DNA from 4 places in the Comamonas jiangduensis genome. Region 4 is predicted to be linked to each of the others. Evidence: predicted binding sites of a transcription regulator. Region 4 holds the regulator's gene; each other region holds the start of a gene.
The links. The regulator sigma-54, encoded in region 4, starts transcription at its own class of promoters, with help from an activator protein. The targets are predictions, from matches to a motif close to TGGCANGNAANCTGCTTT.

Region 1: glnA (type I glutamate--ammonia ligase) is a predicted target of sigma-54. The motif match lies at 3,980-3,997, and genes of this name have one in related genera.
Region 2: QEP12_RS05020 (ammonium transporter) is a predicted target of sigma-54. The motif match lies at 2,780-2,797, and genes of this name have one in related genera.
Region 3: QEP12_RS11335 (urease subunit gamma) is a predicted target of sigma-54. The motif match lies at 4,694-4,711, and genes of this name have one in related genera.

The regions. Positions count from the first base shown of each region.
Region 1 covers NZ_JARXOV010000024.1:44,333-52,046, forward strand. Annotated here, with positions in the region: gene QEP12_RS16100 (ATP phosphoribosyltransferase regulatory subunit) at 1-688, shown strand, start outside; gene QEP12_RS16105 (adenylosuccinate synthase) at 719-2,095, shown strand; gene QEP12_RS16110 (phosphoribosyltransferase) at 2,154-2,678, shown strand; gene QEP12_RS16115 (EI24 domain-containing protein) at 2,922-3,731, shown strand; gene glnA (type I glutamate--ammonia ligase) at 4,042-5,457, shown strand; gene QEP12_RS16125 (hypothetical protein) at 5,638-6,147, shown strand; gene glnL (nitrogen regulation protein NR(II)) at 6,168-7,247, shown strand; gene ntrC (nitrogen regulation protein NR(I)) at 7,293-7,714, shown strand, end outside.
Region 2 covers NZ_JARXOV010000004.1:162,502-170,215, reverse strand. Annotated here, with positions in the region: gene QEP12_RS05030 (GMC family oxidoreductase) at 1-811, shown strand, start outside; gene QEP12_RS05025 (hypothetical protein) at 1,056-1,400, opposite strand; gene QEP12_RS05020 (ammonium transporter) at 1,434-2,738, opposite strand; gene QEP12_RS05015 (sulfite exporter TauE/SafE family protein) at 3,106-3,864, shown strand; gene QEP12_RS05010 (ABC transporter substrate-binding protein) at 4,131-4,901, shown strand; gene QEP12_RS05005 (amino acid ABC transporter permease) at 5,012-5,794, shown strand; gene QEP12_RS05000 (amino acid ABC transporter ATP-binding protein) at 5,791-6,546, shown strand; gene QEP12_RS04995 (DMT family transporter) at 6,690-7,619, shown strand; gene mrdA (penicillin-binding protein 2) at 7,653-7,714, opposite strand, start outside.
Region 3 covers NZ_JARXOV010000013.1:62,328-70,041, forward strand. Annotated here, with positions in the region: gene QEP12_RS11305 (urease accessory protein UreF) at 1-269, opposite strand, end outside; gene ureE (urease accessory protein UreE) at 266-877, opposite strand; gene QEP12_RS11315 (gamma-glutamylcyclotransferase family protein) at 959-1,432, shown strand; gene ureC (urease subunit alpha) at 1,437-3,155, opposite strand; gene QEP12_RS11325 (urease subunit beta) at 3,244-3,549, opposite strand; gene QEP12_RS11330 (HupE/UreJ family protein) at 3,564-4,181, opposite strand; gene QEP12_RS11335 (urease subunit gamma) at 4,240-4,542, opposite strand; gene urtA (urea ABC transporter substrate-binding protein) at 4,969-6,240, shown strand; gene urtB (urea ABC transporter permease subunit UrtB) at 6,345-7,714, shown strand, end outside.
Region 4 covers NZ_JARXOV010000006.1:186,308-194,021, reverse strand. Annotated here, with positions in the region: gene QEP12_RS07230 (YdcA family protein) at 1-20, opposite strand, end outside; gene argS (arginine--tRNA ligase) at 108-1,817, shown strand; gene QEP12_RS07220 (SPOR domain-containing protein) at 1,850-2,500, shown strand; gene QEP12_RS07215 (thiol:disulfide interchange protein DsbA/DsbL) at 2,557-3,204, shown strand; gene lptA (lipopolysaccharide transport periplasmic protein LptA) at 3,320-3,958, shown strand; gene lptB (LPS export ABC transporter ATP-binding protein) at 3,958-4,728, shown strand; gene QEP12_RS07200 (RNA polymerase factor sigma-54) at 4,792-6,375, shown strand; gene QEP12_RS07195 (THUMP domain-containing class I SAM-dependent RNA methyltransferase) at 6,552-7,714, shown strand, end outside.

The DNA.
Region 1 (7,714 bases), on a different contig from region 4:
GGGCTTTACTGTGGATTTGGGGGATGTGCGCATTGCACGCAGCTTGATGGCTGGAGTGATGCTGGATGCCAGCATTTTGCAAAAAGTGCATGCTGCACTGGCTGCGAAGGATGCGACCGAGCTGGCTGGATTGACCAAAAATTTCCCCCAAGCCTCCCGCGAAGGTCTGCTGGCGCTGCTGCAGCTTTACGGAGATGTCAGCGTGCTGGACGAGGCTGAAAAACTGTTGGCAGGCATTCCTGGTGCGCAGCACGTGCTGCAGCACTTGAAGTGGTTTGCCGCACAGTTTCCTCAAGCGAATGTGACATTCGATTTGGCGGATGTCCGTGGCTATTCTTACTACAGTGGCACCCGCTTTGCTGTGTACGTCCCCGGAGCCAGCGATGCGCTGGTGCGTGGTGGCCGTTATGACGAAGTGGGTGCTGTTTTTGGACGCAACCGCCCTGCGGCGGGCTTCTCACTGGACATCAAACAGCTGGTGTCGGTGGTGCCATCGCGTCCGCTGCGTGCGGCCATTCGCGCTCCTTGGGGCAGTGATACACAACTGAGTTCTGCCATTGCGCAATTGCGTGCGCAAGGCGAAACCGTGGTGTGTGTGCTTCCCGGGCATGAGAGTGAAGTGGACGAATTCGACTGCGACCGCGTTCTGGTGCATAGCGCCGGGCAATGGGTCGTGCAAGCCATTTAAGGCATTTTTCAATTCATCGGATTTGAGATTATGAAAGCAACCAAAGGTCGCAACGTGGTCGTCGTCGGTACCCAGTGGGGCGACGAAGGCAAGGGTAAATTGGTCGATTGGTTGACCGAAAGCGCCCAAGGCGTCGTGCGCTTCCAAGGCGGCCACAACGCGGGTCACACCCTGGTGATCAATGGGGTGAAGACTGCGCTGCACCTGATTCCCAGCGGCATCATGCGCCCCGGCGTGAAGTGCTACATCGGTAACGGTGTGGTGTTGTCGGTAGGCAAGCTGTTTGAAGAAATTGAAGGCCTGGAGAAGGCAGGCGTTGCTGTACGTAACCGCCTTCGCGTGTCCGAAGCTTGCCCTTTGATTTTGCCCTTCCACGTAGCGCTGGATGTGTGCCGTGAAGCTGCCCGCGAACAAGGCGGTGTGCAAAAGATTGGCACCACGGGCAAGGGCATTGGCCCTTCCTACGAAGACAAGATTGCGCGCCGTGCACTGCGCGTGCAAGACCTGAAGCACCCCGAGCGTTTTGCGACCAAGCTGCGCGAGCTGCTGAGCCTGCACAACCACATTCTGGTGAACGTGCTGGGTTCGCAAAAGTTTGAGTTTGGTGCCAATTTGGCGCCTTACATGAAGAACGGTGAAGTGCAGTTTGACGCGGTGTACGAAGAAGCCATGCGCCATGCAGAGCTGCTCAAGCCCATGATTGCTGACGTATCGCGCGAACTGAACGACGCCCATGCTGCGGGTGCCAACCTGCTGTTTGAAGGTGCGCAAGGCACGCTGCTGGACGTAGACCACGGCACTTACCCCTACGTCACCTCGTCCAACTGCGTGGCCGGCAATGCTGCGGCTGGCGCTGGCGTGGGTCCCGGTTTGCTGCACTACATCTTGGGCATTACCAAGGCGTATTGCACCCGCGTAGGCGGCGGCCCATTCCCTACTGAGCTGGAGTGGGAAAAGGAAGGCACACCGGGCTGGATCATGTCCACCGTGGGTGCTGAAAAGGGTGTAACTACCGGCCGTTCGCGCCGCTGTGGTTGGTTTGATGCCGCGCTGCTCAAGCGCTCGGCACAAATCAATGGCCTGACTGGCCTGTGCATCACCAAGCTGGACGTGCTGGACGGCATCGAAGAGCTGCAACTGTGTGTGGGTTACGAGCTGGACGGCGAGAAGATCGACATCCTGCCTTTAGGCGCCGACGACATTGAGCGCTGCAAGCCTATCTACGAATCCATTCCTGGCTGGACCGACTCCACCGTGGGTGTGACCGACTACGACAAGCTGCCCGTGAATGCACGTCGCTATCTGGATCGTATTGCGGAAGTGACGGGTGTGCCGATTGCGATGGTCTCCACCAGCCCTGACCGCGATCACACCATCCTGATGCAAAACCCCTACGCAGCTGCGTAAGCGCTTCTGCCTTTATAAACACGCTCCTTTGCGAAGCATTTAGACAGGAACCACACACATGTTGACAGAAGACGGTAAGCACCTGTACGTCAGCTACGACGAATACCACGGCTTGATCGAAAAGCTGGCGTTGAAGATTCACCAGTCGGGCTGGGAATTCGACACCATCTTGTGCCTGGCACGCGGTGGTCTGCGCCCCGGCGACATTCTGAGCCGTATTTTTGACAAGCCTTTGGCCATCATGTCGACCAGCTCTTACCGTGCTGAGGCGGGCAAGGTGCAGGGCCACTTGGACATTGGCCGCTTCATCGCGACTCCCAAGGGTGAGATTGCGGGCCGCGTGCTGCTGGTGGACGATCTGGCCGATACCGGTGTGACGCTGAACGCCGTGGTCAAGCGTCTGAAGGAAAACTATGCCCCTATTACAGAGCTGCGCACTGCCGTGATCTGGACCAAGGGTGTGTCGACTTTCCAGGCCGATTACTCGGTGGAAGACTTGCCCACGAATCCTTGGATTCACCAGCCTTTTGAAGGCTATGACAACCTGACTGCTGAAAAGCTGATGGAGAAGTGGAAGCTGTAATTGCAGCTTGCCTTCGCGAAAAAAGGAGCCCGAAGGCTCCTTTTTTTGTGTCCATGTGAGACATCAAGGTGCTTTGAATAAAAAAAATAAAGGAGCAGCTTGTGCTTTTCGAACAATGCTTTCACATGAAAAACTATCTGAAATTTATGAACAACAAGCGCTAGCAGCTATGGTTTTTGTGCAACCTGTTGGCTTGCATGTGCCATGCCTGCAGCTGCACGGGCACCTCGCTATGCTGTGCGCATGCAAATGATGTTGGATGCCCTGTGGCGTGCTTTGGCCGATTGCCTGCGGGTGCGGGTGATGGCGTGGTCTTTGTTCCCCTTGCTGCTGCTTGCTGTGATGGCAGCGCTGTTTGGGATGTTCTGGTGGGATGCATCGGTAGGCACGGTGCAATCCTGGCTGGAGCGCGCCAGCTGGCTGCAATCGCTGTGGAGCTGGATGGGGACAGCCACGGCGGCAGCCAGTGCGGTGGCTGCGGCTGTCACCGTGGTGCTGCTGGTGAGCCCCGTGATGATCATGATCGCCCTGGCTGTGGTGTCGGTGGTGATGACGCCTCAGATGGTTGAGCTGGTCGCCGCACGGCGGTTTGCGCACCTGCAGCGCAAACACGGAGCAGGCTGGGTGGGCAGCGCGTGGTGGGCACTGTGCGCAACTGCGCTGGCTTTGCTGGCCTTATTGCTGTCTCTGCCCCTATGGCTAGTGCCTCCCTTCGTGCTGGTGCTGCCGCCGCTGATTGGGGGCTGGCTGACTTACCGGCTCATGACCTTTGATGCCTTGGCCGAGCATGCCAGCAAGACAGAGCGCCAGGCCATTTTGCACACGCACCGCTATCGCTTGATGCTGATGGGCGTGGTTTGTGGCTACATCGGCGCTGCACCCAGTTTGGTGTGGGCTTCCGGGGTGGTGTTTGCCGCAGCCTTTTGGGTATTGATTCCGTTGGCGGTTTGGATGTATGCGCTGGTGCTGGCTTTTGCATCACTGTGGTTTGCGCATTACACGCTGGCAGCTTTGCACAGTCTACGTGCAGCGCAAGAGCGTGCCCCCGAATGAAACGCCTAGCACACGGAGGGCTTCAAACAGCTGCTGCGATAGATGCATGTCTTAATTGGTGCAATCCAACGGATGAAATGCTGAATGCATCAATATGGTGCGTGCTTACGAACTAAAATGGTGCCAAGAAGACGGGCTCGGAGGGGTTCGTTAGATTTGCACCAAAATGGTGAATTTGATAAGGCCGTGAAGACAAAGACTTCATGGCCTTATGCTTGTGAAAGTGTGTTGGCGCAGCTGGCACGGGTTGGCACGCAAACTGCTTTGCTAACTTTGTACTTTCTATGAAGCGCTTTTCCAGGAGAACCTGATGGCTAAGACCGTTGCAGATGTGATGAACCTAGTGAAGGAAAACGAGGTCAAGTTTATTGACCTGCGCTTCACTGATACCCGTGGCAAAGAGCAGCACGTGACTGTGCCGCTGTCGCACTTTGATGAAGACAAGTTCACGTCGGGCCACGCCTTCGACGGTTCATCGGTTGCAGGCTGGAAGGGTATTGAAGCATCGGACATGTTGTTGATGCCCGACCCGAACACCGCCAACATCGACCCCTTCTTTGAAGAAACCACGCTGATCTTGCAGTGTGACGTGATCGAGCCCGGTGACGGCAAGGCCTATGACCGCGATCCCCGCTCGGTGGCCAAGCGCGCTGAAGCCTACCTGAAGGCTTCCGGCTTGGGCGACACCGCGTACTTCGGTCCCGAACCCGAATTCTTTATTTTCGACGGCGTGCGCTGGGGTACAGAGCCTCACAACCCCTTCTTTGAAATCGAAGAGTACGAGGCACCGTGGAATACCGGCACCAAGTTTGAAGGTGGTAACCGTGGTCACCGTCCCCGTACCAAGGGCGGTTACTTCCCCGTGCCTCCAGTCGATAGCACCCAAGACATGCGCGCTGAAATGTCGCTGATCTTGGAATCGCTGGGCATCCCGGTCGAAGTGTTCCACCACGAAGTGGCTGGTGCTGGTCAAAACGAGTTGGGCACACGTTTTTCCACCTTGGTGGAGCGTGCTGACTGGACCCAGCTGCAAAAGTACGTGATCTGGAACGTTGCCAACACCTACGGCAAGACGGCCACCTTCATGCCCAAACCTTACTCTGGCGACAACGGCTCTGGCATGCACGTGCACCAGTCGGTGTGGAAGGACGGCAAGAACCTGTTTGCCGGTGACGGCTATGCCGGTCTGTCTGACTTTGCGCTGTACTACATCGGCGGCATCATCAAGCACGCCCGTGCCCTGAACGCCATCACCAACCCCGGTACCAACTCGTACAAGCGCTTGGTGCCCGGCTTTGAAGCGCCTGTGAAGCTGGCTTACTCGGCCAAGAACCGCTCGGCTTCGATCCGCATTCCTTATGTGAGCAACCCCAAGGGTCGCCGCGTGGAAGCCCGCTTCCCCGATCCACTGATGAACCCCTACTTGGGTTTTGCAGCGCTGCTGATGGCTGGTCTGGATGGTGTGGAAAACAAGATTCACCCCGGCGAAGCTGCGACCAAGGACTTGTACCACCTGCCTCCCGAAGAAGACAAGTTGGTGCCTACCGTGTGCCATAGCCTGGATCAAGCGCTGGAAGCGCTGGATGCAGATCGCGCCTTCCTGACCAAGGGTGGTGTGTTCAGCGATTCCATGATCGATGCTTACATTGAGTTGAAGATGGGTGAAGTCACGCGCTTCCGCCAAGCGGTGCACCCAGTTGAATACGATATGTACTACTCGCTGTAATTGGCTCAGACTGCGCCAATAAGCAACTCAAAAAGGCAGCTTTGTAGCTGCCTTTTTTTGTGGCAAACATGCAGATACTTATCTGGCAAATCAAGGACAAGTTGTGCCGTGCATAGCACAATGCAGCCATACCGTGAGTCTTGGAGTACACGCGGCTCACTCTTGAATGGAGGCATAACAATGAATCGATGGATGGTGGTGCTTGGCTGTTGCATTGCGGCAGGATCGGCACAAATCAATGCCATAGCGCAAGAGCGTATTTATCGCTGTGGGAACGAGTACACCAACAGCGCAGCAGTGGCCAAGCAGCGCAATTGCCAAGTGGTGGAGGGGGGCCATGTGACGGTGGTTCACACCGGTGGGGGCGGCAGTACAGCGAATAAACCCGCTGAGAGCAGCAAGCCTGCGCCTGCGGGCAACCGTGCTGCGGTGCAGGTAGATGCCAACCAGCAAAAAGCCCGTGACAACGATGCGCGCGCTATTTTGCAAGGTGAGCTCAAGAAGGCGCAGGAAAAGCTCAGCGCGCTGCAAGCCGAATACAACGGTGGCAATCCAACGAAAACTGCACTGGAGTTGCGTAACCCGCAGGTTTTTAACGAACGCTTAGAGGCACTGAAAGCCAACATTGCCAGACAAGAGGCTGATGTGGCAGGCATTCAGCGTGAGCTGGCGCGCCACAATGGTGGTTGATTTTTGGAAAGATAGATTGCATGCCGCTTGATGCTACTGCCGCTGCACAACGTTTTGCCGCCTTGGATTTACTCTCTACGCTGGCGGTGGTGGTAGATGCGCAAGGTTGCATCGTGTTTGCCAATGCGGCGCTTGAAGGCGCGGTGGGTCTGTCTCGGCGGATGCTGGAAGGGGCAGAGTTCGCCCCCTATTTGTCGGCGCCTTCTTTGCTGCGAGCGGGCCTGGATACTGCCGATGGGCAGCGCCCCAGCTATGCCGCCATGAGCTTTGATACGGGGCTACAACGCCCTGCGCAAGACCCCTTATTCGTCCACGTGACAGTGACAGCTGTTGAGCACACCGATTTGCGGTTGATTGAGCTTTGGGTGCTGGAGCAGCAGGCGCGCCAAGACCGAGAAGAGCGCTTGGTAGAGCAAGCGCAGGCCAACAAAGAGCTGGTACGCAACTTGGCCCATGAGATTAAAAATCCGCTGGGCGGTATCCGTGGTGCGGCGCAGTTGTTGGAGATGGATCTGGAGAGCAAAGAGCTCAAGGAATACACCCAAGTCATCATTCATGAAGCAGACCGGCTACAAAGCCTGGTGGATCGTCTCCTGGCCCCACACCGCCATCCCCACCAGCTGGTGGATTTGAATATTCACGAGGTGTGTGAGCGTGTACGTTCGCTGGTGCTGCTGGAATACCCGCAAGGGCTCAAAATTCGCCGTGATTACGATATCTCGATTCCTGAATTCAAAGGGGATCGAGCGCAGCTCATACAGGCCTTGCTCAACATTGTGCAAAACGCGGCCCAAGTGCTGTCGGAGAAGGTGTGCACAGGAGATGCGGAGATCACGCTGCGTACGCGCGTGGTGCGTCAAGTCACAATTGGTCGCCAGCGCCACAGACTGGCATTGGAATTGCATGTCATCGATAACGGCCCCGGCGTGCCAGATCACATCAAGGAACGGATTTTTTATCCGTTGGTGACTGGCAGGGATGGCGGCTCAGGCTTGGGATTGCCACTGGCGCAGACATTTATTCAGCGTCACCACGGACTCATTGAATGCGAGAGCATGCCTGGGCGTACGGATTTTCGTATCCTCATCCCGTTGCCTTAAGTCCGAAGTCTTTGAAGCACAAGCAACGGAAGGTAAATACAGCATATGAAGCCGATCTGGATAGTAGATGACGACCCCTCGATCCGCTTCGTCTTAGAAAAGGCGTTGGCTCGCGAAAATTTGGAAACCCGTAGCTTTAGCAATCCCCGTGAGGTGCTCGCTGCATTGGCTGATTTGCCCGATGGTGATCCTGCACAGCAAGGCCCCAGAGTGCTGGTGAGCGATATCCGTATGCCAGGTGGATCGGGGCTGCAACTGTTAGAAGAGGTTCATGCCCAGCAGCCGGATCTGCCTGTCATCATCATGACGGCCTATTCGGATCTGGACAGCGCGGTCTCTGCCTTTCAGCGTGGCGCGTTTGAGTATTTGCCCAAGCCGTTTGATCTGCCCAAGGCAATTGAGCTGATTCGCCGTGCAGTGGAAGAAAGTGAGCGCGAGCAAGTTGCGGAAGAGCGCCAAACGGTCAT
Region 2 (7,714 bases), on a different contig from region 4:
CCATCTGCAAATTCGCTCGGTCTACAAAGTCAGCGATGCAACCACCCTCAACACTTTGGCGGCCACCCGCTGGGGCAAGCTGCGCATTGGCTGGGAATACCTGCTGCACCGCACCGGGCCCATGAGCATGGCGCCCTCGCAACTGGGGGCGTTCACCCGCAGCCGCCCGGAGCTGGAGCACCCCAATTTGCAATACCACGTGCAGCCGCTGTCGCTGGACGCGTTTGGTGAGCCATTGCACGGCTTCCCCGCGTTCACCGCCAGCGTCTGCAACCTCAACCCCACCAGCCGCGGCACGGTGCACATCCGCAGCCCCAACTTTGAAGATGCGCCCAGCATTGCGCCCAATTACCTGAGCACCGCCGAAGACCAGCGCGTGGCCGCCGAGAGCCTGCGCGTCACGCGCCGCATCGTCAGCCAATCTGCGCTGGCGCGCTACCAGCCGCAAGAATTCAAGCCCGGGGTGCAATACCAAACCGATGAAGAGCTGATCCGCCTGGCGGGCGACATTGCCACTACCATCTTCCACCCCGTAGGCACCACCAAAATGGGGCGCAACACCGACCCCATGGCCGTGCTGGACAGCCACCTGCGCGTGCGCGGCATACAGGCGCTGCGCGTGGTGGATGCCGGGGCCATGCCCACCATCACCAGTGGCAACACCAACAGCCCCACGCTGATGCTGGCCGAAAAAGCTGCGCAATGGATCCGCGCCGACCACAAAGCACGCCACGGCCTCAACGCCGCAGCACCCGCCCGCGCGCAGCCCGTGCCACAGCCAGACGCCGAGGCCGCTTCGCTTACGCTCTAAACAAAAAAGAGAGCTACCAGCGTACGTGTTTGCTTGGTTTTGATATGAAAACTATTCAAAACCCAGCAATAACAAGCGCTAGCAGCTCTCTTTTTATTTATTAATTGCCCCGAGCCTTCCACTACCCCGCCGCATGCCAGGCCAGCGGGGCACAACGGCGCCCCTGCGCGACACGGCCCATACCTGATGGCCCATCGCCCGCACAACGCCAGCCAGTCCAGGTGCTGCCAACACGGCCTTGGGCTTAGCGCAGCCGTCCAATGTAGCGCCCCGCATCCTCCGAAGTTAGCTCCGGCGCAGACGGCGGCGCCCCGGCCTGCAGCCCACGCAGCGGGGGCAGGCGTTCCTGCAGGGGCATTGCCTGCGGCCCTTGCGCAGCGGGTGCGCCGATGTGGGCTTCCAGCTTTGCCGCCAGCGCTGCCAGTGCGGCATCCCCCTCTTCGTGGGCACAGGCCCGCGCCACACGCACCACTTCGCGGGCATAGGCATCGTTGACCGCCATCCAGTCGGTATCGGTCACCCGCCCCGCTTTGCGGCGCAGGGCCACATGCAAATGCGCCGCCACGGCCATGCGTTCATTGCTGCTCATCGCTCCACTCCTTGCTCGGTCATGCGCTGGCCATCACGGGCCAAGGTGTTCGCGGTGCTGGCTGATGTCCAGCCCCTGCTGCTCGTCGGGCAGCTCCACGCGCACCGGTAGGAATCGATCCGTCACCCACATCAGCACGCAGGTAGCCGCAAAACTAAAGGCTGCCACGGCCACCACCGCCACGGCTTGCGCCAGCACATTGCCTTGCACGCCAGCAATGGTGCTGCTGGCCAGCAGCCCGGTCAGGATGGCGCCCACCATGCCGCCCAAACCGTGCACACCAAACACGTCCAGCGCATCATCAGCGCCCAGCCAGCGCTTGAACCCCGTGGCGCCCCAGTAGCAAACCAGACCGGCCACCGCCCCAATGCCCAGGCCCGCCCCCATGCCCACATAGCCTGCCGCCGGCGTGACGGCCACCAGCCCCGCAACCAGGCCCGAGCACAGCCCCAGCAGCGATGCACGGCGGTGCAGCAACCACTCGCCCGCTGCCCAGCCCAAGGCGCCCCCCGCCGCTGCCAAATGGGTGACCACCATGGCCAATGCAGCACGCCCATCGGCGGCCAGGGCCGAGCCCCCGTTAAAACCAAACCAGCCTACCCACAGCAAGCATGCGCCCAGCATGGTCCAGCCCAGGTTGTAGGGCTGAAAGGCTTCTTTGCCATAGCCGTCGCGCTTGCCCAAATAGCAGGCACACGCCAGCCCCGCCGCACCCGCATTCACGTGCACCACCGTGCCCCCTGCAAAATCCAGCGCGCCCATGCGGGCCAGCCAGCCCCCGGGCTCCCACACCCAGTGCGCCACGGGCACATACACCAGCAGGCTCCACAGCGCCATGAACAGCATCAGCGCACCAAAGCGCATGCGCTCCACCAAGGCGCCCACGATCAAGGCGGCCGTGATGATGGCAAACGTGAGCTGAAACAAGGCATAGGCCGCCTCGGGAATGTGCGGCGCCATGGGGCTGACGGCCACCTGCTGCGCCACCAACTGGTAGTCCAGCCCGCCAAACCACCAGCGATCCAGCCCACCCAGCCAGCGCGTGCCGGGCGTCAGCGCCAGCGAATAGCCCACCGCAAACCACACCACACTGACCACACAGGCGGTGCCCAGCACCGCCGCCAGCGTGCTCAGCACATTCTTGCGCCGCACCATGCCTGCATAAAACAGCGCCACACCGGGCAAGGTCATCAACAGCACCAGCGTGGCCGACACCAGCACCCATGCGGTGTCGGCAGCGTGCATCTGCGCCAAGCCCACCAGTTGCTGCGCCTGCACCGCCTGCGGCAAAGCCAGCCATACACCCCACCCCCACCGCCTACACAGTTTGCTGCGCATCTGCATGTCGACCTCTCCCGTGGATTTTTGGTGCAGGCCACCAAGCACAAGCCGTGCCTGCGCAAAGCAGGCGTGCATGCCACCACGTAAAGCAATCTCAACTAATGCTTGTCAGACACCGCACCCGCTCCTTGCGGGAAATCCCCGATGCACCATCCCGAAGCAAGGCTTACATTGACCCCACTCTAGCGCGCACCAAGGTGTGGCAGCACGGAGGGCCCGAGGAGACAACTCGATCCACAACCAGACCAATATCTACAAAGCATCCACCAATGAGATGCCTTTCCAAAGCGCCGGCACCCCCGGCGCTTTTTGTTTGGGCAAGTGACAGCTTGGGGCAACCAGCCAGCGCACAATGCAGCCCATCATGGAATGGATCTTTGTTTCTCTGGCTTCGGCCCTCGCAGGTTTTGTGGATGCCATCGTGGGCGGTGGCGGGCTGATTCTGGTGCCCGCCATGTTTGCTGCTTTCCCCCACGCCGCGCCTGCCACCTTGTTTGGCACCAACAAAAGCGCAGCCGTCTGGGGCACGGCCATGTCCACCTGGCAATACAGCCGCCGCATCTCCATCACCTGGGCCACGATCACGCCGGGCATCGTGGCCGCAGGGGTGGGCGCTTTTGTTGGCGCATGGGCGGTGACGCTGGTCAACCCCGACTTTTTGCGCAAGCTGCTGCCCTTTATCTTGCTGGGCGTGCTGCTCTACACACTGGCCAAAAAAGAGCTGGGCCGCGACCACGCCCCCCGCCACAGCGTGCGCGCCACGCAGTGGCTCACCGCAGGCATTGGTCTGGTGATTGGGTTTTATGACGGCTTTTTTGGCCCCGGCACGGGCAGTTTTTTTGTGTTTTTGCTGGTGCGTCTGCTGGGCTATGACTTTTTGAATGCCTCCATCAACGCCAAGCTGATGAACGTCACCACCAACATCGCCGCGATTGCCCTGTTTGCGCTCAAAGGCCATGTCTGGTGGCACTTTGCCGTACCGCTGGCGGTGGCCAACGTGCTGGGCAGTGTGCTGGGCACCTGGATGGCCCTGCGCCACGGCGCGGGCTTTGTGCGCGTGATTTTCATCGTGGTGGTGGGCCTGCTGATTCTCAAAACCGGCTGGGATGCCTTTGGCGCTTAGCCCGCTGCACGGCGCGACTGGGCATAAAGCCATCGGGGCTGCTCCAGCGCCCTTCTGCATCAACGAAGGCTGACTTCTATAATCACGCGCTGCTTTCGCCCTCAGGCCACCCCGTTTCGGTGCATTCAGCACCGTTGGTCGGGTGGCACAGCGGGCATCTTGTGCCCTGCTGTGGCCCCTATGTTTCCGCGCCGCGTGGTGCGTGCGGAGGCTCCAAACCCTTGGAGCCGGGGGCCGGACCCTGCGACTGTCTCCAGGAACTTCTCATGAAACGCATTTCCGTGATCGCCGCTGCCGCATTGGCAGTATTGGCTGCTACTGGTGCCCACGCCCGTAGCTTGGACGCCATCCAAAAGGACGGCACCCTCCGTGTGGCCACCGAGGGCTATTACGCCCCTTTTGCCTACTTTGAAGGCAAGAAGCTGACCGGCTTTGAAGTGGACTTGACCGAGCTGATGACCCAGAAGATGGGCCTGAAGCTGGAGTGGAAGACCATTTCTTTCGACGCGCTGCTCACCGGCCTCAAGCAAGACCGCTGGGATCTGGTCATCTCCTCGCACGGCATCACGCCCGAGCGTGAAAAAGCCGTCACCTTCACCCTGCCCCACTACTGCTCGGGCGCGCAGGTGATCTCTACCGACGCTGCCATCCAAGGCGCCAAGGACCTGAGCGGCAAGACCGTATCGGCCCAAACTGGCACCACCTACCTGGAGTACGTGCAAAAGAACGTAGCCGGTGTGAAGCGCGTGGTGAACTTCCCCACCAACGAAGCGGCCATGAACGCGCTGATGACCAAGCGCGCCGATGCGTGGGTGACCGAGCGTTTCCTGGCCAAGGAAATGCTGCAAAAAAACCCCAAGATCAAGTTCCACCAGGGCGAGTTGCTGTTTGTGGAAAAGATTGCCGCTGCCGTCGCCAAGGACAACCAGCCGCTGGCGGACGCGTGGAACAAGGCGTTTACCGAGTCCTTGAAGGACGGCAGCTACGCCAAGATTTCGCAAAAGTGGTTCCAGGAAGACATTCGTTGCCCTGACTAAACCTGCGAAGTGGCAGTGGGCAGGCGCGCCAGCATGGCGCTGCCGCGCCCCTGCCAACGCCCTGCCACCGCTGGCAGGGCGTTTTTTGTTTCACCAACCCCGTTTTTCTTATGCTTACCGCCCTTTGGCCCTCCCACTGGAGCCGTCCACAGCGCAGCAATGCCACCCTCATCACCGCCTTGCTGCTGATGGTGGTGGTCGTGTCCTTGCTGGGTGACTTGCTCAGCCTGATGCCCGAACCGATCGGGGACCACGCGGCCGAATTTGCCGAAGGCGCGCGCACCACGCTGTACCTGACCCTCATCAGCGGCGCTGTCGGCCTGCTGCTGGGTGTGTTCGCCGCGCTGGCACGCACCTCGGGCAATGCGTTGTTGCGCAGCGTCTCTGGCGCCTACATCTGGATCATTCGCGGCACGCCGCTGCTGGTGCAGATTCTGTTCATGTACTTTGCGCTGCCCGTGCTGGTGCCGTGGCTGAGCCTGCCGGACTTTGCCGCCGCCTGCGTGGCCTTGTCGCTCAACGTGGGCGCCTACAACGCCGAAGCTGTGCGCGCGGGCCTGAACGCCGTGCCCCGTGGCCAGGCCGAAGCGGCCCGCGCCCTGGGCCTGCCCAAAAGCCGCGTGTTTCTGGACGTGGTGTTCCCCCAGGCGTTCAAGATTTCGCTGCCCCCGCTGGTGAGCAATTTTGTCGCCTTGCTCAAGGACTCATCGCTGGCCTACGCGATTGGTGTGGTGGAGCTGACCAATGTGGGCAACCGCATCCAGTCGGCCACCTTCCAGCCCGTCGAGACCCTGGTCACCGTGGGCATCACCTACTTGGTGCTGACCACGCTGGTCACCCAGGTCACCGACGCCATCGAGTACCGCTTTGATGTGGAGGGCCGCCAGAAATGAACGCCACCTGCAATACCCGCATTCCTTACATCGTTTGCGAGAACGTCACCAAAAGCTTTGGCAGCCACCAAGTGCTCCAGGGCGTCTCCACCGCGTTCAGCAAAGGCGAAGTGACGGTCATCATCGGCGCTTCCGGCTCGGGCAAATCCACGCTGCTGCGCGCGCTGAACCGCTTGGAGCCGCACGACGGCGGAACCATCACCATCGACGGCGTACCTGTCACCGACCATGAAGCCACGCTGCAAAAGCAGCGCTGCGAAGTGGGCATGGTGTTCCAGCAGTTCAACCTGTTTGGCCACATGACGGTGCTGGACAACATTACCCTGGCGCCGCGGCGCATTCACAAAACCCCGCGCGCCACGGCCAATGCCAAAGCGCTGCAGCTGCTCGAGCGCGTGGGCATGCAAGACCATGCGCACAAATATCCGTGGCAGCTGTCCGGTGGCCAGCAGCAGCGCGTGGCGATTGCCCGTGCGCTGGCCATGGAGCCGCAGGTGATGCTGTTTGACGAACCCACCAGTGCGCTCGACCCCGAGATGGTGCAGGAGGTGCTGGAAGTCATGCGCGGACTGGCCCAAAGCGGCATGACCATGATCGTGGTCACCCACGAGATGGGCTTTGCCCGCGAAGTGGCCGACCGCGTGATGTTCTTTGACCAAGGCTGCATCGCTCACGAAGCGCCCCCGGCCGAATTCTTTGCCCGCCCCGCCAACGAGCGTATCGCCGCCTTCATTGGTCGCGTGGCACACTAGGCGCTGTTTTCACACCGCCCTGCGGCTTATCAAACTAAGGAGCTATCAGCGCCCGTGTTTCAAGGGTTTGAGCATTCTTGAATGCTCAAACACAGAAAACACCAGCGCTGGCAGCTCCCTTTTTTTACGTCTGTTATTGGCACATGCGTACCGAACGTTGGGGCCTTGTCGCCCTGCTCACCGTCACCGTGGTCTGGGGCACCACCTTTCCTGCGATGAAGCAGCTCACCGCCGACCTGAGCGCGCTGCAGATCATCTGGCTGCGCTTTGGCATCGCGGCCGTGGTGCTGCTGCCGCTGTGGCGGGGCCTGCGCCGCGCAGAGCTGCGCTGGGGGCTAGGCCTGGGCGTGCTGAACTTTGTCGCTTTCTGGCTGCAAATTGAAGGTCTGCAGCACACCACCAGCAACCGCAACGCGTTTGTGACGGGGCTGAATGTGCTGATCGTGCCGCTGCTGGCCTGGCTGCTGCTGCGCCGCCGCACGGGCTGGCACATCTGGGCAGCCTGTGCACTGGCCGTGGCTGGCATGTGCCTGATGTTTTTTGAAGACGCGCCGTGGAACTGGGGCGACACGCTGACGCTGTGCAGCGCCGTGGTCTACGCCCTCTACATTTTGGCCATGGAAGCCGCCGCGCTGCGCAACCAGGCAGCGCCCTTGCGGGCGCCGCGCATGGCCGCTGCGCTGGCAGGGTCGATGTGGGCCTGCACCACGCTGATGCTGCTGGTACAGCCGCAAGGCATGGTGCAGCTGTATGCCCAGGCCACCGCGCTGCCTGGCAGCGGCTGGGTGGCGATCGTTTACCTGGGCTTGATGGCCAGCGCCCTGGTCGTCGTCTTGCAGGCGTGGGGCCAGCAGTATGTGGACGCCATGCGCAGCGCGATTGTGTTTGGGCTGGAGCCGGTGTTTGCCGCGCTCACCGCGTGGTGGCTGATTGGTGAGCGCATGGGCCTGGTCGCCCTGTGCGGTGCCGCGTTGATGGTGGTGGCCCTGATTTTCAGCCAGTACGCGCCGCCGCCACCTCGCACTGCGCGCCAGCGCGGCGGGCCAGCCCGGGTGAACGCGCCCAGCACTTAGCGGCGCTGAGGGCGCCACCGCTCGCGCAGCGCCTTAATCCTCAACTTCCGGCTCGGCCCCCGCAGGAGCGGCCAGCTCCGGCGCACGCGGCGCGG
Region 3 (7,714 bases), on a different contig from region 4:
CAGTCGTTCAGTTGGGCAAGGCGCGCCGTGTCATTGCAGGCCCAAGCGGGGAAAGCTTGGGCAATGGCTGCCATGTCACCGCGTGACTGCGTCAGTTGCAACTGCTCGACGATCCAATCCGATGCTTCAACTTCTGTAGTAACTAACGCAGCATTGACGGCCGCTTCCAGCCCTTCCGAGTAAGAGAAGCCACCAATCGGCAGGGCGGGCGATGCCAGCCACATGAGCTGCAGGAAGCTGCTGGCCGTCAGATGCAGGGGCGTGTTCATCCGCAACCACCTTGGCCGTGTGCATGGGGATGTGCATGGGCATGGCCACAGCAGCTGTCGCCATCTGCAGACTGGGGTGCGTGCGGATGAGCGTGGTCATGGTCATGGGAATGCCCGTGCCCATGGTGGTGGCTGTGTCCGTCGTTGGTCACATGGCCGCCGTAGGCGCCGCCTTCGGGCTCGAACGGCAGATCGGCCGCCACCACGGTCATGTGCATGCTGCGTAGCATGTCGGCCAGCACATGGTCGGGTTCTATCTTCAGGTGGTCGGGCTGCAGCTCAATCGGCACATGGCGGTTGCCCAGGTGGTAGGCAGCACGCATCAGGTCAAAGGCGGTGCCGTGCGTGGCGCAGGCGGTGATCTTCAGCACGCGCTGGGGCGCGGCAATGGCACGGATCAGCGACCCGTCTTCGGCCACCAGCACGTCGCCGCCGCGCACGGCCTGGCCGCGCGGCAGGAAGATGGCCAGTTCGCGCCCCTGGCTGTCTGTGGCGGCAAAGCGCGATTTCTGGCGCACGTCCCAGTCCAGCTCGACGGTGGCGGCGCGCTGCAGCAGCACTTTGGCCAGGCCTTGGCCCTGGGGCAGAAGTTTGTGGATGGTCAACATAGGGTACTTTCAAAAGGAGAGCTACAGACTGGCGCGCTTTGTGCATTCCCAAGCGCTTTCCTATCCAATAGCATGACAAACATGTCAACCCCCTCTGAACTCTCTCGGTCTGATAAGTCCGGCTGGCAGCCCTGCGGTGTGGGCCATGTGGCCGTCTACGGCACGCTGCGCACCGGCGCGGTGAATGACATTGCGCGGCTGCGCGGCGGCATGGTGATCACGGGTCGCACCACGCTGACGGGCACGTTGCACGACCTGGGCTGGTACCCCGGCCTGGTGCTGCAGGGCTCGCAGCAGGTACTGGCCGAGGTCTATCCGCTGGACGCGGCTCTGGAGCAGGTGCTCGACGGCTACGAAGGCATCTGGCCCCAGGACACGGGCGAATACACCAAGCGCACCCTCACCGTGCCCGTGGCCCTGACCGGTGGCGGCACGCAGATGCTGGCAGTGCTGGTCTACGAGGCCTTGCCAGCGACCGTGCAGGCCGCGCCGGTGATTGACAGCGGCGACTGGCTGGCGTGGTTCAAGGCCCATAAGACAGCTCCCGGCGCGTGAGCGCTCAGAACAGGAAATAGCGCTGCGCCATGGGCAGGCTGCGTGCGGGCTCGCACGTCAGCAGTTGCCCATCGGCGCGCACGGCATAGGTCTGGGCATCCACCTCCATGCGCGGTGCCAGGTCGTTGTGGACCATGTGCTGCTTTTGCACGCCGCGGATGCCCTTCACGGCCGACAGGGTCTTGGCCAGGCCAAAGCGTTCGCCAATGCCGGCCGCCAGCCCCGCTTGCGAGACAAAGGTCAGCGAGGTCTTGGCAATCGCGCCGCCAAAGCTGGCGAACATGGGGCGGTAGTGCACGGGCTGGGGCGTGGGGATGGAAGCGTTCGGGTCGCCCATGGCGGCCATGGCGATGCTGCCGCCTTTCAAGATGCAAAACGGCTTGACGCCGAAGAAAGCTGGTTTCCAGATCACCAGATCGGCCCACTTGCCCACCTCGATGCTGCCCACCTCGTGGCTGATGCCGTGGGCAATCGCCGGGTTGATGGTGTACTTGGCGATATAGCGTTTGACGCGGAAGTTGTCGTTGCGTGCACCATCTCCAGTTAATGCACCGCGCTGTTGCTTCATCTTGTGCGCCGTTTGCCAGGTGCGCAAAATCACCTCACCCACGCGGCCCATGGCCTGGCTGTCGGAGCTGAACATGCTGATCGCACCAATGTCGTGCAGGATATCTTCGGCCGCAATCGTTTCCTTGCGGATGCGGCTTTCGGCAAAGGCCAGGTCCTCGGCAATGCCGGCGTCCAGGTGGTGGCACACCATCAACATGTCGACGTGCTCGTCCAGCGTGTTGATGGTGTAGGGGCGCGTGGGGTTGGTGGAGCTGGGCAGCACATTGGCCTCGCCCACCACCTTCAGGATGTCGGGCGCATGGCCGCCGCCCGCGCCTTCGGTGTGGAAGGTGTGGATGGTACGGCCCTTGAAGGCGGCCACGGTGTCTTCCACAAAGCCCGATTCATTGAGCGTGTCGGTGTGGATGGCGACCTGGGTGTCGGTCTCTTCGGCTACATCCAGGCAGTTGCTGATGGCTGCGGGCGTGCTGCCCCAGTCTTCGTGGAGTTTGAGGCCAATGGCTCCGGCGCTGATCTGCTCGTGCAAGCCGGCTGGCAGTGCCGCATTACCCTTGCCCAGAAAGCCCAAGTTCATGGGGAAGGCGTCGGCCGCTTGCAGCATGCGTTCCATGTGCCAGGGGCCGGGGGTGCAGGTGGTGGCAAAGGTGCCGGTGGCCGGGCCGGTGCCGCCGCCAATCATGGTGGTTATGCCGCTGGTCAGCGCCTCTTCAATCTGCTGTGGGGCAATGAAGTGGATGTGGGTGTCGATGCCGCCGGCGGTGACGATGTGGCCCTCGCAGGAGATGATTTCCGTGCCCGGGCCGATGATGATGTCCACGCCGGGCTGGGTGTCGGGGTTACCCGCTTTGCCAATCGCGGCAATGCGCCCGCCCTTGAGGCCAATGTCGGCCTTGACGATGCCCCAGTGGTCCAGGATCAGCGCATTCGTCAGCACGGTGTCCATGGCGCCTTGCTCGCGGCTGCGCTGGCTTTGCGCCATGCCGTCGCGGATGGTTTTTCCGCCACCAAACTTCACTTCTTCCCCATAGCCGCCCGCAGCCAAGGTGTAGTCTTGCTCGACTTCAACAATCAACTCGGTATCGGCCAGGCGCAGGCGGTCGCCCACGGTGGGGCCAAAGGTTTCGGCGTAGGCGCGTTTGTCCATGGTGGCCATCACATGTCTCCGGTAGAGCCACCGCAAGCGAGGCATGTGCCCCACTGGGGGGCAGTGAATGTACGTAGTAAGAAGGGGCGCTGGGGCATTACAGCGGCCCTTGAATCAGGCCGCGAAAGCCGTACACCTTGCGTGCACCGCCCATATCCACCAACTCCACCGTGCGTTGCTGGCCGGGCTCAAAGCGCACGGCCATGCCGCTGCCAATGTTCAAGCGTTTGCCGTGCGCTGCTGCACGGTCAAAGTCCAGACCGGCATTGGTCTCGGCAAAGTGGTAGTGCGAGCCCACTTGAATGGGGCGGTCGCTGGCGTTTTTCACCACCAGCGTGGTGATGGCGCGGCCCGGGTTGAGCACGTGCGTGCCTTCGTCTACCAAAATTTCTCCTGGGATCATATGCAGCCCTTTCTTCAGGCTAAACGCGTGAGCATGATTGCGCCCAGTATGGCAGTCAGGCCGCCCGCCACCTTGGCGATCGCGTGGTGGCGCTGCATGACGTGGTGGCCCACCACCATGCCTGTGACATGCAGCAGGGCCGAGCCGGCGGCCATGCCCACGATCACGCCCGCCGCAGGGGCGAAGGATGCTTCAAACAGCTCATAGCCGTGTGCGGCGCCATGGAAGAAGGAGAACACACCGGCCAGGCCAGCGGCTGCGCCCACAGCCATTTTTTGCTGCACCATGACGAGCAAGCCAAGCACCAAAACGGATGCGGCAATCATGGGCTCCATGGCGGGCACATGCAGGCCTGCAAAACCGGCAAGGCAGCCCGCAATCAAGAGCGCCACAAAGCCCGCAGGTGCGGCCCAGGCCTTGCGAGACGGGCCAAATGCCAATGCGCTCCAGGCCCCCACGGCCAGCATGGCGGCCAGGTGATCGGCACCCCCCAAGGGGTGGGCGATGGCGTGCATCAGGCTGTCCAGAAAATTGTGGTGGCCACCGCCATCAGTGCCAGCGTGGGCCAGGGCGGTGAGGGGCAGGGCCGTTGCTGCGGCAACGGAGGTGGCAATCAGGTGTGTGGTTTTCATAGCTGTTAGCGCTGGTCAAATAAGGGCTAGAGGCCAAAAAGGCTTGAAATTTGAGAGACTAGACGATGGGCTCATGCACCGTGACCAGCTTGGTGCCATCGGGGAAGGTGGCCTCGATCTGGATGTCTGGAATCATCTCGGCCACGCCCTCCATCACGTCGGCGCGGGTCAGCACGGTGCGGCCTTCGCTCATCAGTTGCGCCACGGTTTTGCCATCACGGGCGCCTTCCATCACAAAGGCGCTGATGAGGGCCACGGCTTCCGGGTAGTTCAGCTTGAGGCCGCGCGCCTGGCGGCGCTCGGCCAGCAAGGCGGCGGTGAAGATGAGCAACTTGTCTTTTTCTCGTGGAGTCAGTTCCATAATTTTTTTCGCTCTAAATGTTGTGATGGGCCAGCGCGTGGCTGTTGGCGGGGGTGGCGGGTGCAGCGGGTGCAGATGGAACGCTGGCAGAAAGCTCCAGGGCAGTGTGGGGCAGCGGTGCCAAAAGCAGCAGCAGGGCTTGCCACCATCTTTTGCAAAAGCCGTGCCAGTGCTGCCTTTGGTGCACAGGGCGGCATGCGCTTGCTTGAATGTGGTGCCGCATGGTCTGCAACTGCGGCGGTTGCAGGTTTTCTTGGTGCGTGGCGTGGTGAACCTGGTGCATGTTTGCCGTCTGTCGTTATTTGTTGCACCGCTTTGGTGAAAGTGGAGCGCCTTCGTCAAAGTGGCATATGGCTTGCAAAGGGGTGTGCAGACCGCTGTCTGCCGATGGCGGGCGCATTCAACCTGACCCCTGAGGAGCTTTTCATGACCCCACGCCGCTTCCCTCTCCATACTTTGGCCGCTGCCGCAACGGTCGCGGGCATGGGCTTTTCGGCCATGTCCGTACAGGCCGCAGACACCATCAAGGTGGGTGTGCTGCATGCACTGTCTGGCACCATGGCGATTTCAGAAACCGCGCTCAAAGACATGGCGCTGATGACCATCGAGGACATCAACGCCAAAGGCGGTGTGCTGGGCAAGAAGCTGGAGCCGGTGGTGATCGACACCGCCTCCAACTGGCCGCTGGCGGCGGAGAAGGCCAAGCAGCTGATCAGCCAGGACAAGGTGGCTGTGACCTTTGGTTGCTGGACCTCAGTGTGCCGCAAGTCGGTGCTGCCGGTGTATGAGGAAAACAATGCCCTGTTGTTTTACCCCGTGCAGTACGAGGGTGAGGAACTGTCGAAAAACGTGTTCTACACCGGTGCAGCGCCCAACCAGCAGGCCATTCCTGCGGTGGAATACCTGATGGGCGAGGACGGCGGCAGTGCCAAGCGCTGGGTGCTGCTGGGCACCGACTATGTCTATCCCCGCACGGCCAACAAGATCTTGCGCGCCTTCCTCAAGAGCAAGGGCGTGGCTGACAAAGACATCATGGAGGCTTACACCCCGTTTGGCCACAGCGACTACCAGACCATCGTGGCCGACATCAAGAAGTTCGCCGCCGGTGGCAAGACGGCGGTGATCTCCACCATCAACGGCGATTCCAACGTGCCCTTCTACAAAGAGCTGGGCAACGCTGGCATCAAGGCCACCGATGTGCCCGTGGTGGCCTTCTCGGTCGGGGAGGAAGAGCTGCGCGGCCTTGATCCCAAACCCCTGGTGGGCCACCTAGCCTCGTGGAACTACTTCATGAGCGTGAAGAACCCCACCAACGATGCCTGGATCAAGCAGTGGAGCGCCTATGCCAAGGCCAAGAACCTGCCCGGCCAGTCCACCAAGCCGCTGACCAACGACCCCATGGAAGCCACCTACGTCGGCATCCACATGTGGAAGCAGGCGGCTGAGAAGGCCAAGAGCACCGAAGCTGACAAAGTGATTGCCGCCATGGCGGGCCAGACCTTCAAGGCGCCCAGCGGCTTCACGCTGACCATGGATGCCAAAAACCACCACCTGCACAAGCCCGTGCTGATTGGTGAAATCAAGGCCGATGGCCAATTCAATGTGGTCTGGAAGACCAAAGGCCCGATCAAAGCGCAGCCTTGGAGCCCGTTCATCGAAGGCAACGACAAGAAAAAAGACGAGCCCGCGAAGCAGTGATGGCGGCTTGACGCGGCAGCCGTGCTGCAGCAGATGCCGCGTCTTGCACCTCCACCCCAAAGGCCCGTTCGCCCGAGCGGGCCTTTTGTGAATTGGATAGACCTATGTTGACCCCTTTCTTGCGCACCTTCCGGCCCTGGCTGGGTACAGCGCTGGCCTGCATGGCCCTGTGGCAGGCCCCAGCCCAGGCGCTGACGACCGAGCAAGCGTTGTCCATGGCCGATGGCGATAACAACAGCCGCATTGCCGCCATGCAAGACGCCGTGGCCACGGGTGAAGCAGCCCGTGTTTCGGACTTTTTGAATGCGCTGCGCGATGGTGAAGTGCAGTACACCGCCGAGCGGGCTTTCATCGTGCGGGGGGGCGAAGCCCGCGACCCCGTCACAGGACAGGTCACGCCCCTGCCCGAAGGGGCTGAAGATGCCAGCACCAACAACCGCATGCGCCGCGAGATCGGCAATGCACAGGCGGCGCTGAACCTGTTGGTGGGCAACGATGCAGAGCGGCTGGATGCCGCCAAGGCCATGCTCAAGGGCGCCACACCGGAGCGCCTGCCCATGCTGGAAAAAGCCCTGGCGCAGGAGTCAAATGCAGCGGTGAAGGCTGAGCTGGAGATGGCCCGCTCAGCAGCTTTGCTGGGCAGCGCAGATGCCCAGCAGCGCATAGCCGCCGCGCAGCTACTGGCCCAGCACGCCACCCCTGCCACACGCTTGCTGCTCAATGAACAGCTGACGCAGGAGCAGGATGAAAAAGTGCAGGCCGCGCTGCAACGTGCGCTGGCCGAAGTCAAAGACAAGCTGGCCTGGGGCGAACGCCTGGGCGTGGCTTTCACCGGCGTCAGCCTGGGCTCCATCCTGCTGCTGGTGGCGCTGGGCCTGGCGATTACGTATGGCCTGATGGGTGTGATCAATATGGCCCACGGCGAGTTGATGATGATCGGCGCCTACGCCACCTTTGTGGTGCAAGGCCTGTTTCGCAGCTATCTGCCCGACTTCTTTGACTGGTATTTGCTGGCGGCGGTGCCCGTAGCTTTTCTGGCCTCCGCCTTGGTGGGCGCGGTGATGGAGCGTGGCGTGCTGCGCTTTCTGTATGGCCGCCCGCTGGAGACCCTGCTGGCCACCTGGGGCATCTCCCTGGTGCTGATGCAACTGGTGCGCTCTACCTTCGGCGCGCAGAACGTGGCCGTGGAAAACCCGGTGTGGATGAGTGGCGGCTGGCAACTGCTGCCCAACCTGATGCTGCCTTTTAACCGGCTGGTCATCATCGCTTTTGCCTTTGCGGTGCTGGCGGGCGTGGCCTACCTGATTGCGCGCACCCGCCTGGGCCTGTTTGTGCGCAGTGTCACACAGAACCGCCCGATTGCATCGTGCATGGGGGTGAACACCGCCCGTGTGGACACGCTGGCGTTTGCGCTGGGCAGCGGTATCGCAGGGCTGGCCGGTTGTGCGCTGAGCCAAGTAGGCAATGTCGGGCC
Region 4 (7,714 bases):
GCACAGCGTGAAGTTTGCACAACCATCTCCCTGACGTTTATCGGATGCCCTGTATGCGTGTTTTCAAGGCTTGGGCAGATTGTGCCCTGCGCACGTAAAATCGCCCGATGCTTTCTGTCAAACAAGAATTGCTCGCCGCGCTGGCGGCTGAGCTCGAAACCCTTTCGCTAGGCGCCGGCGCACGCGCTGCGTTTGAAAACCCCAAAGTGGCAGCCCATGGCGATTTCGCTTGTACGGCAGCCATGCAACTGGCCAAGCCCCTGAAGGCCAATCCCCGGGCACTGGGCGAGCAGCTGCAAGCCGCTCTGATGGCCACAGCACCTTTCCAGCAGTGGGTAGACGCGATTGAGATCGCAGGCCCCGGCTTTTTGAACATTCGCCTCAAGCCCGCCGCCAAGCAAGAAATCATCCGTGAAGTGCTGGGCCAGGCCGAGCAGTTTGGCTATCAGGCCGACCGCGGCGAAAACATCCTGGTGGAGTTTGTGTCTGCCAACCCCACTGGCCCGCTGCACGTAGGCCACGGCCGCCAGGCGGCCATTGGCGACGCCATCAGCAACCTGTATGCCACCCAGGGCTGGAAGGTGCACCGCGAGTTTTATTACAACGACGCGGGCGTGCAGATTGATACCCTGACCAAGTCCACCCAGTTGCGCGCCAAGGGCTTCAAGCCCGGTGACGATTGCTGGCCGACCGACAGCGACAACCCGCTGGCCAAGAACTTCTACAACGGCGACTACATCGCCGACATCGCGGCTGCTTTCCTGGCCAAGGAAACCGTGAAGGCCGATGACCGCGAGTTCACCGCCAACGGGGATGTCGAGGACTACGAAAACATCCGTAACTTTGCCGTGGCCTATCTGCGCAACGAGCAGGACAAGGACTTGCAGGCGTTCAACCTGAAGTTCGACGAGTACTACCTCGAGTCCAGCCTCTACACCAATGGCCACGTGGCCGACACGGTGCAGCGCCTGATCGCCAGCGGCTACACCTATGAGCAAGACGGCGCGCTGTGGCTCAAGTCCACTGAGTTTGGTGACGACAAAGACCGCGTGATGCGCAAGTCCGACGGCCACTACACCTACTTCCTGCCCGATGTGGCCTACCACATCCAGAAGTTCCAGCGTGGCTACGGCAAGGTGGTGAACATCCAGGGCACGGACCACCACGGCACCATCGCCCGCGTGCGCGCGGGCTTGCAGGCGGCCAATGTGGGTATTCCCAAGGGCTACCCCGACTACGTGTTGCACACCATGGTGCGTGTGGTGCGCAACGGTGAAGAAGTGAAGATCAGCAAGCGCGCCGGATCTTACGTGACGCTGCGCGACCTGATCGAGTGGACCAGCAAAGACGCTGTGCGCTTCTTCCTGCTCAGCCGCAAGCCCGATACCGAGTACACCTTCGACGTGGACCTGGCCGTGGCGCAGAACAACGACAACCCCGTGTACTACGTGCAGTACGCGCATGCGCGCATCCAGTCCGTGCTGCGTGCCTGGCAAGAAGCTGGTGGCGCGGGTGTGGCTGCGCTCAAGGATGTGGATCTGTCTGCACTGGAGGGGCCTCAGGCCCAGGCGCTGATGCTGCTGCTGGCCAAGTACCCCGAAATGCTGACGGCCGCCGCCGCTGGCAACGCCCCGCATGACGTCACTTTCTACTTGCGAGATTTGGCTTCCGCCTACCACAGCTACTACGACGCAGAGCGTATCTTGGTGGACGACGAGGCCGTGAAACTGGCGCGTCTGGCACTGGTCGCTGCGACTGCGCAAGTGCTGCACAATGGCTTGGCTGTGCTGGGTGTGAGTGCACCCGAGCGCATGTAAGCGAAACAACAAGCAACGTGACAGGCGGTTTTATGGGTAAGCAGCAGCGTGGTGGCACCATCTTGGGGCTCATCATTGGTTTGATCTTGGGCTTGGGCATTGCGCTGGGCGTGGCGGTGTACGTCACCAAAGTGCCAGTGCCTTTCCTCAACAAGGGCGAGCACCGCGACATCGAGAAAACCGAACAGGAGCGCAACCGCAGTTGGGACCCCAATTCGCCGCTCTACGGCAGCTCGCCTTCACGCGCGCCCCAGGCGCCTGCTGCGGCAGCGCCAGAAGCGCCTGGCACTTCGGTAGCCACTCCCCCGGTTGATCCGGTTGCCAAGCCGCCAGCGGCTACGGCAGACCCGCTGGGTGATTTGGCCAAGGCGCAGGTCAAAGCCTCCGATGCCAAAGCTGCGGCAGAAGCCAAGGCGGCCGCCAGCACCGCCAACGCTGGCTCGGACGGATTTAGCTATTTTGTCCAGGCTGGCGCGTTCCGCACCCAAGGTGATGCGGATGCCCAGCGTGCCAAACTCGCGATGCTGGGCTGGGAAGCGCGCATCAGTGAGCGTGAGCAAAATGGACGCCCGGTGTTCCGCGTGCGCGTGGGCCCTTTCGCCAAACGTGGTGATGCGGAGCAGCTGAAGCAAAAATTGGACGGCGCTGGGGTGGATTCGGCCTTGGTGCGCGTGCAGCAATGAACTTTTTGAGCGACCTATGCTCAATACCAACCATATCTCGTGAAGGAGTCTCTTTGATGCAACGCCGCCAGTTCTCTTTGGCCGCAGCCACTGCTGCAACTTCCCTGGCTTGGGGTGCCAACACTGCATTCGCGCAGCAAGCGGCCCCCAAGGAAGGCAAGGACTATGTGCGCCTTTCCAAGCCTGCACCCACCGAAGCCCCCGCAGGCAAAGTGGAAGTGGTGGAGTTCTTCTGGTACAGCTGCCCGCACTGCAACGACTTTGAGCCCACTTTTGCGGCCTGGAAGCAAAAAGCCCCGGCCAACGTGGTCGTGCGCCGCGTGCCGGTGGCGTTCAACGCCAGCTTCGTGCCCCAGCAAAAGCTGTACTTTGCGCTGCAGGCCATGGACAACTTTGATGCCATGCACGTCAAGGTATTCCGCGCCATTCACGTAGAGCGCAACAAGCTGGCCAAGGATGAGGACATCTTCAACTGGGTGGCCAAGCAAGGCGTGGATGTGAACAAGTTCAAGGAAATCTACAACTCGTTCAACGTGTCCAGCCAAGTGCGCAAGGCCACCGCGCTGCAGCAAGCCTACGACGTGGAAGGTGTGCCTTCCATGGGCGTGGCCGGCCGCTATTACACCGATGGCCCGCGCGCAGGCAGCATGACCAACGTGCTGAATGTGGTGCAGCATTTGGTTGCACAAAGCGCCAACGCGTGATGCAGACAGGGTTGCCAGCCCTTGCACAGCCACAAAGCCCGCCTTGTGCGGGCTTTTTTCATGGAAAACGAGCATGCATGACTACAATGTGCTGCAAGAAACGTGCCCTGCCCACATGACACCCAAACTCCTCACCTGCCTCTTGTTGACCGCCTTTGTCGGCGTTTCCGGTATTGCGCACGCCGAGCGTGCTGACCGTGACAAGCCCATGAACATTGAAGCGGATGCCTTGCGCCATGACGAGCTCAAGCAAACCAGTGTGTTCACCGGCAATGTGGTGATGACCAAGGGCTCGATCGTGTTGCGCGGTGCGCAGCTGGATGTGCGCCAAGATGCACAGGGTTACCAGCATGGCGTGGTCAAGGCAGAACCCGGCAAGCGTGCGTTTTTCCGGCAAAAGCGTGATACGGCGCCTGGCGCTCCTGAAGAGTTTGTCGAAGGCGAGGGCGAGGTCATTGAGTACAACGGCCAGACCGATGACGTGAAGCTGATTCGCCGTGGACAGTTGCGCCGCTATACCGGTGGCAAGCTCAGCGACGACATCATGGGCAGCGTCATCACCTATAACAATCTGACCGACGTGTTTACCGTAGATGGTGAAAAGCGCAGCAATGAGCCCTCGTCGGCACCCGCAGGCTCCGGGGGCCGCGTGCGCGCTATTTTGGCGCCCAAGGCCACCGCTGCCCCATCACCCTCGACCGCCCCAGCGCAGCCCTTGCAGCCTTCCGGCACCCTGAATTTGCAAGGAAAGTAATGGCTGAGCAGACCCAAGACATCGCAGGCACCAGCAAGCTGGAGGCCCGCCATCTGGCCAAGTCGTACGGCAGCCGCAAGGTGGTCAAAGACGTCTCCATCACGGTGCAAAAAGGTGAGGTGGTGGGCTTGCTGGGGCCCAACGGCGCTGGCAAAACCACATCGTTTTACATGATTGTGGGCCTGGTGCGCAGCGACGGCGGGGATGTGCTCATCGACGGCCACTCGGTGGGCAATATGCCCATCCACCAGCGCTCGCGCCTGGGGCTGTCGTACCTGCCGCAAGAAGCGTCGATCTTTCGCAAGCTGAATGTGGAAGACAACGTGCGTGCCGTGCTGGAGCTGCAAAAAGACGCAGCGGGCAAGCCGCTGTCGTCGGCAGAGATTGAGGTGCAGCTGAGCAAGTTGCTGCAAGAGCTGCGCGTCGAGCATTTGCGCATGTCGCCCTCGCTGGCGTTGTCCGGCGGTGAGCGCCGCCGTGTCGAGATCGCGCGGGCGCTGGCGACCAACCCGCGCTTTATCTTGCTGGACGAGCCTTTTGCCGGTATCGACCCGATCGCGGTGATCGAGATCCAGCGCATCATCGGCTTTCTCAAGGAGCGCGGCATCGGCGTGCTGATTACCGACCACAACGTGCGCGAAACCTTGGGCATTTGTGACCACGCGTTCATCATCAGCGATGGCACGGTGCTAGCACAGGGAACGCCGCAGGAGATTGTCGAAAATCCGGATGTGCGCCGGGTCTACCTCGGCGAACACTTCCGCATGTAACCTTCCTCAGCAGCGTTATCAAAAACAACAAGGGTCGAGAGAGCACAAAGAGGGAGTACAGCGTTGAAGCCAGGTTTGTCACTGCGGGTCTCACAGCATTTAGCACTTACGCCGCAACTGCAGCAATCCATTCGCCTCTTACAGCTATCGACGCTGGAGCTGTCCCAAGAAGTTGAGCAGATGCTCGACGACAACCCTTTCCTCGAGATCGCGACCGAGGATGCGCCGCGTGAAGAATTTGGCCTCGACAGTGCCAATACCGCCCCGCAGGGGGATGCGGATACGGCGGACGACTCTCCATATTCCATAGCTGACAGCGCAGGCGCAGCAAGCGCTGAAGGCTCAAAAGACCAAGAATTTTCAGCGCCGGAAAGCGATGTGCCCAATGACTGGGAAGGCGACGGCAGCGTGGACATGTCGTCCTTCGATGAGGGTGAATGGGGCGGTGAGGCCTCCGCACGCGGCCAGCGCAACGACGATGACGACGCGCCCACCGCCTTGGACTTGGCGGGCAGCCACGAGTCGCTGACCGATTTTCTGCACCAGCAGGCGCTGTCGCTGCGCCTGTCCGAACTCGACCGCTACGCCCTGAGGTTTCTGATCGAAAACCTCAACGACGACGGCTACCTGGAAGATTCGCTGCAGGAGCTGGCCGAGGGGCTGGCTGGCACCGACGATCTGGAGCAGTTGGACGAGCTGGTGCACCGCTTCACGGTGGCCCTGCGCCTGCTGCAGTCGCTGGAGCCGGTGGGTGTGGGCGCTCGCGATCTGGCCGAATGCCTGCGCCTGCAGCTGTTGCACCTGCACCGCGAGGACCCGCAGGACGAGCTGCTGGAGGTGGCGCTGCAGGTCTGCGCGCAGCCGCTGGACATGCTGGCGCGGCGCGATGTGCGCAAACTGATGCAGGCCTGTGGCCTGCCCGAAGCCAAGGTGCGCGCCGCGCTGGGTGTGATTGCGCGGTTGGAGCCCAAACCGGGGCGGCGCTTTGCCGATGTGGAGCGCCACATCATCGTGCCCGATGTCATCGTCAAGAAAACGTCGCGCAAGGGGGGCGATGGCCTGGCGCAGTTCAGCGTGCAGCTGAACCCGGATGTCATGCCGCGCCTGCGCGTGCACGATGTGTATGCCAACGCCCTGCGCAGCCACAAGGGCAGCGACGGGCACGCCGGCCTGCAGCAGCGGCTGCAGGAGGCGCGCTGGTTCATCAAGAACGTGCAGCAGCGCTTTGACACCATCTTGCGCGTGTCCAAGGCCATCGTTGACCGGCAAAAGAACTTCTTCGTGCATGGCGAGCTGGCCATGCGCCCGCTGGTGCTGCGCGACATTGCCGATGAGCTGGGCCTGCACGAATCCACCATCAGCCGCGTGACCACGGCCAAGTACATGGCCACGCCGCACGGCACCTATGAGCTGAAATTCTTCTTTGGCTCCGGGCTGGGCACGGAGACGGGCGGCAATGCCTCCAGCACCGCGGTGCGGGCCTTGATCAAACAGTTTGTGGCGGCCGAAAACACCAAAAAGCCGCTGTCGGACAGCCAGATTGCCGAGATGCTCAAGGAACAAGGCATTGAATGCGCGCGCCGCACCGTGGCCAAGTACCGCGAAGCGCTCAAAATTGCACCAGCGAACCTGCGCAAGGCGCTCTAAGCACGCGCAGCGCCGGGTTGATACCTGTGCAGTAGCGCAGGTCGGCACGGCCCTTTAAAATTACCTCCTAGAACATCATCGAGAACGCAGCGGCTGACGCTGCGTTTTTGCTTTCAGCGGGAGTCTGCCGGCAGCCACACCACGGCGAGGCGGCTCGCGTATGCTGGACCCCTGCTATGAACCAATTGCATTTGTTTTTGCCCTGCGCCGCTGGCGTTGAGGGTTTTCTGGCCGACGAAGTGCGCGCTATTACGGGCGTGGGCAAGGACGACGTGCTCACCGGCCGGGGCGGTGTCATGGTGCGCGCCATGTGGCGCGACGCCATGCTGCTCAATCTGCACAGCCGTCTGGCCCAGCGGGTGCTGGTGGAGCTGTCGTTCACCGAGTACCGCAGCGAGAACGATCTGTACCGCGCTGCCAGCGAGGTGGCTTGGGAAATTTGGTTCACGCCCAAAGAAACGTTCAAGATCGAGGTGACGGCCCAGCACAGCCCGCTGACCAGCCTGAATTTTGCGGCCCTCAAGGTCAAGGATGCGATTGCCGATCGCTTCCGCGCCAAGCGCAACGGCGTGCGCCCCAGCGTGGAAACCCACCACCCTGACGTACGCGTGCACATGCACCTGACCACCGACACCTGCACGCTGTACATGGACACCACGGGCGAAGCGCTGTTCAAGCGCGGCTGGCGCGAAGACAAGGGCGATGCACCGCTCAAGGAAACCCTGGCCGCCGCCATGATTGCCGCCACGGGCTGGAACCCGCATGGCCCCAATCCACAGCCGCTGTACGACCCCTGCTGCGGCTCGGGCACGGTGGTGATTGAGGCCGCACAAATCGCCCGCAAGATTCCCGCTGGCATCTTGCGCCGCTTTGCGTTTGAAAAGCTGGTGCCGTTCCAGCGCCATGTGTGGGAGCAAATCCTGGATGAGGCCGAGGCCCAAATTTTGGATGAAAGCCCCGTGCCGATTTTTGGCTCCGATGTCTCGCACCGCATGGTGGACTTTGCCCAGCGCAATGCCGAGCGTGCCGGCGTGGCCGAGACTGTGAACCTGCGTGGTGGTGACGCCCTGCAGCGTATGCCCCCGTGCGAGCAGCCGGGCATGATGCTGCTCAACCCCCCGTACGGCGAGCGTATTGCCGCTGCCGGCAGCTTTGGCCGCAATGCCGCAGAGCGCATGGACGCGGTCGAGCGCGTGGGCCGCGAAACAGCGCAAACCGAAGACGGTGGCGAGTTCTTCAGCCAGCTGGCCACTCACTGGAAGAAGCACTACAGCGGCTGGAGTGGCTGGATGCTCACGCCCGATTTGAAGCTGCCCGGCAAGATGCGCCTTAAAGAATC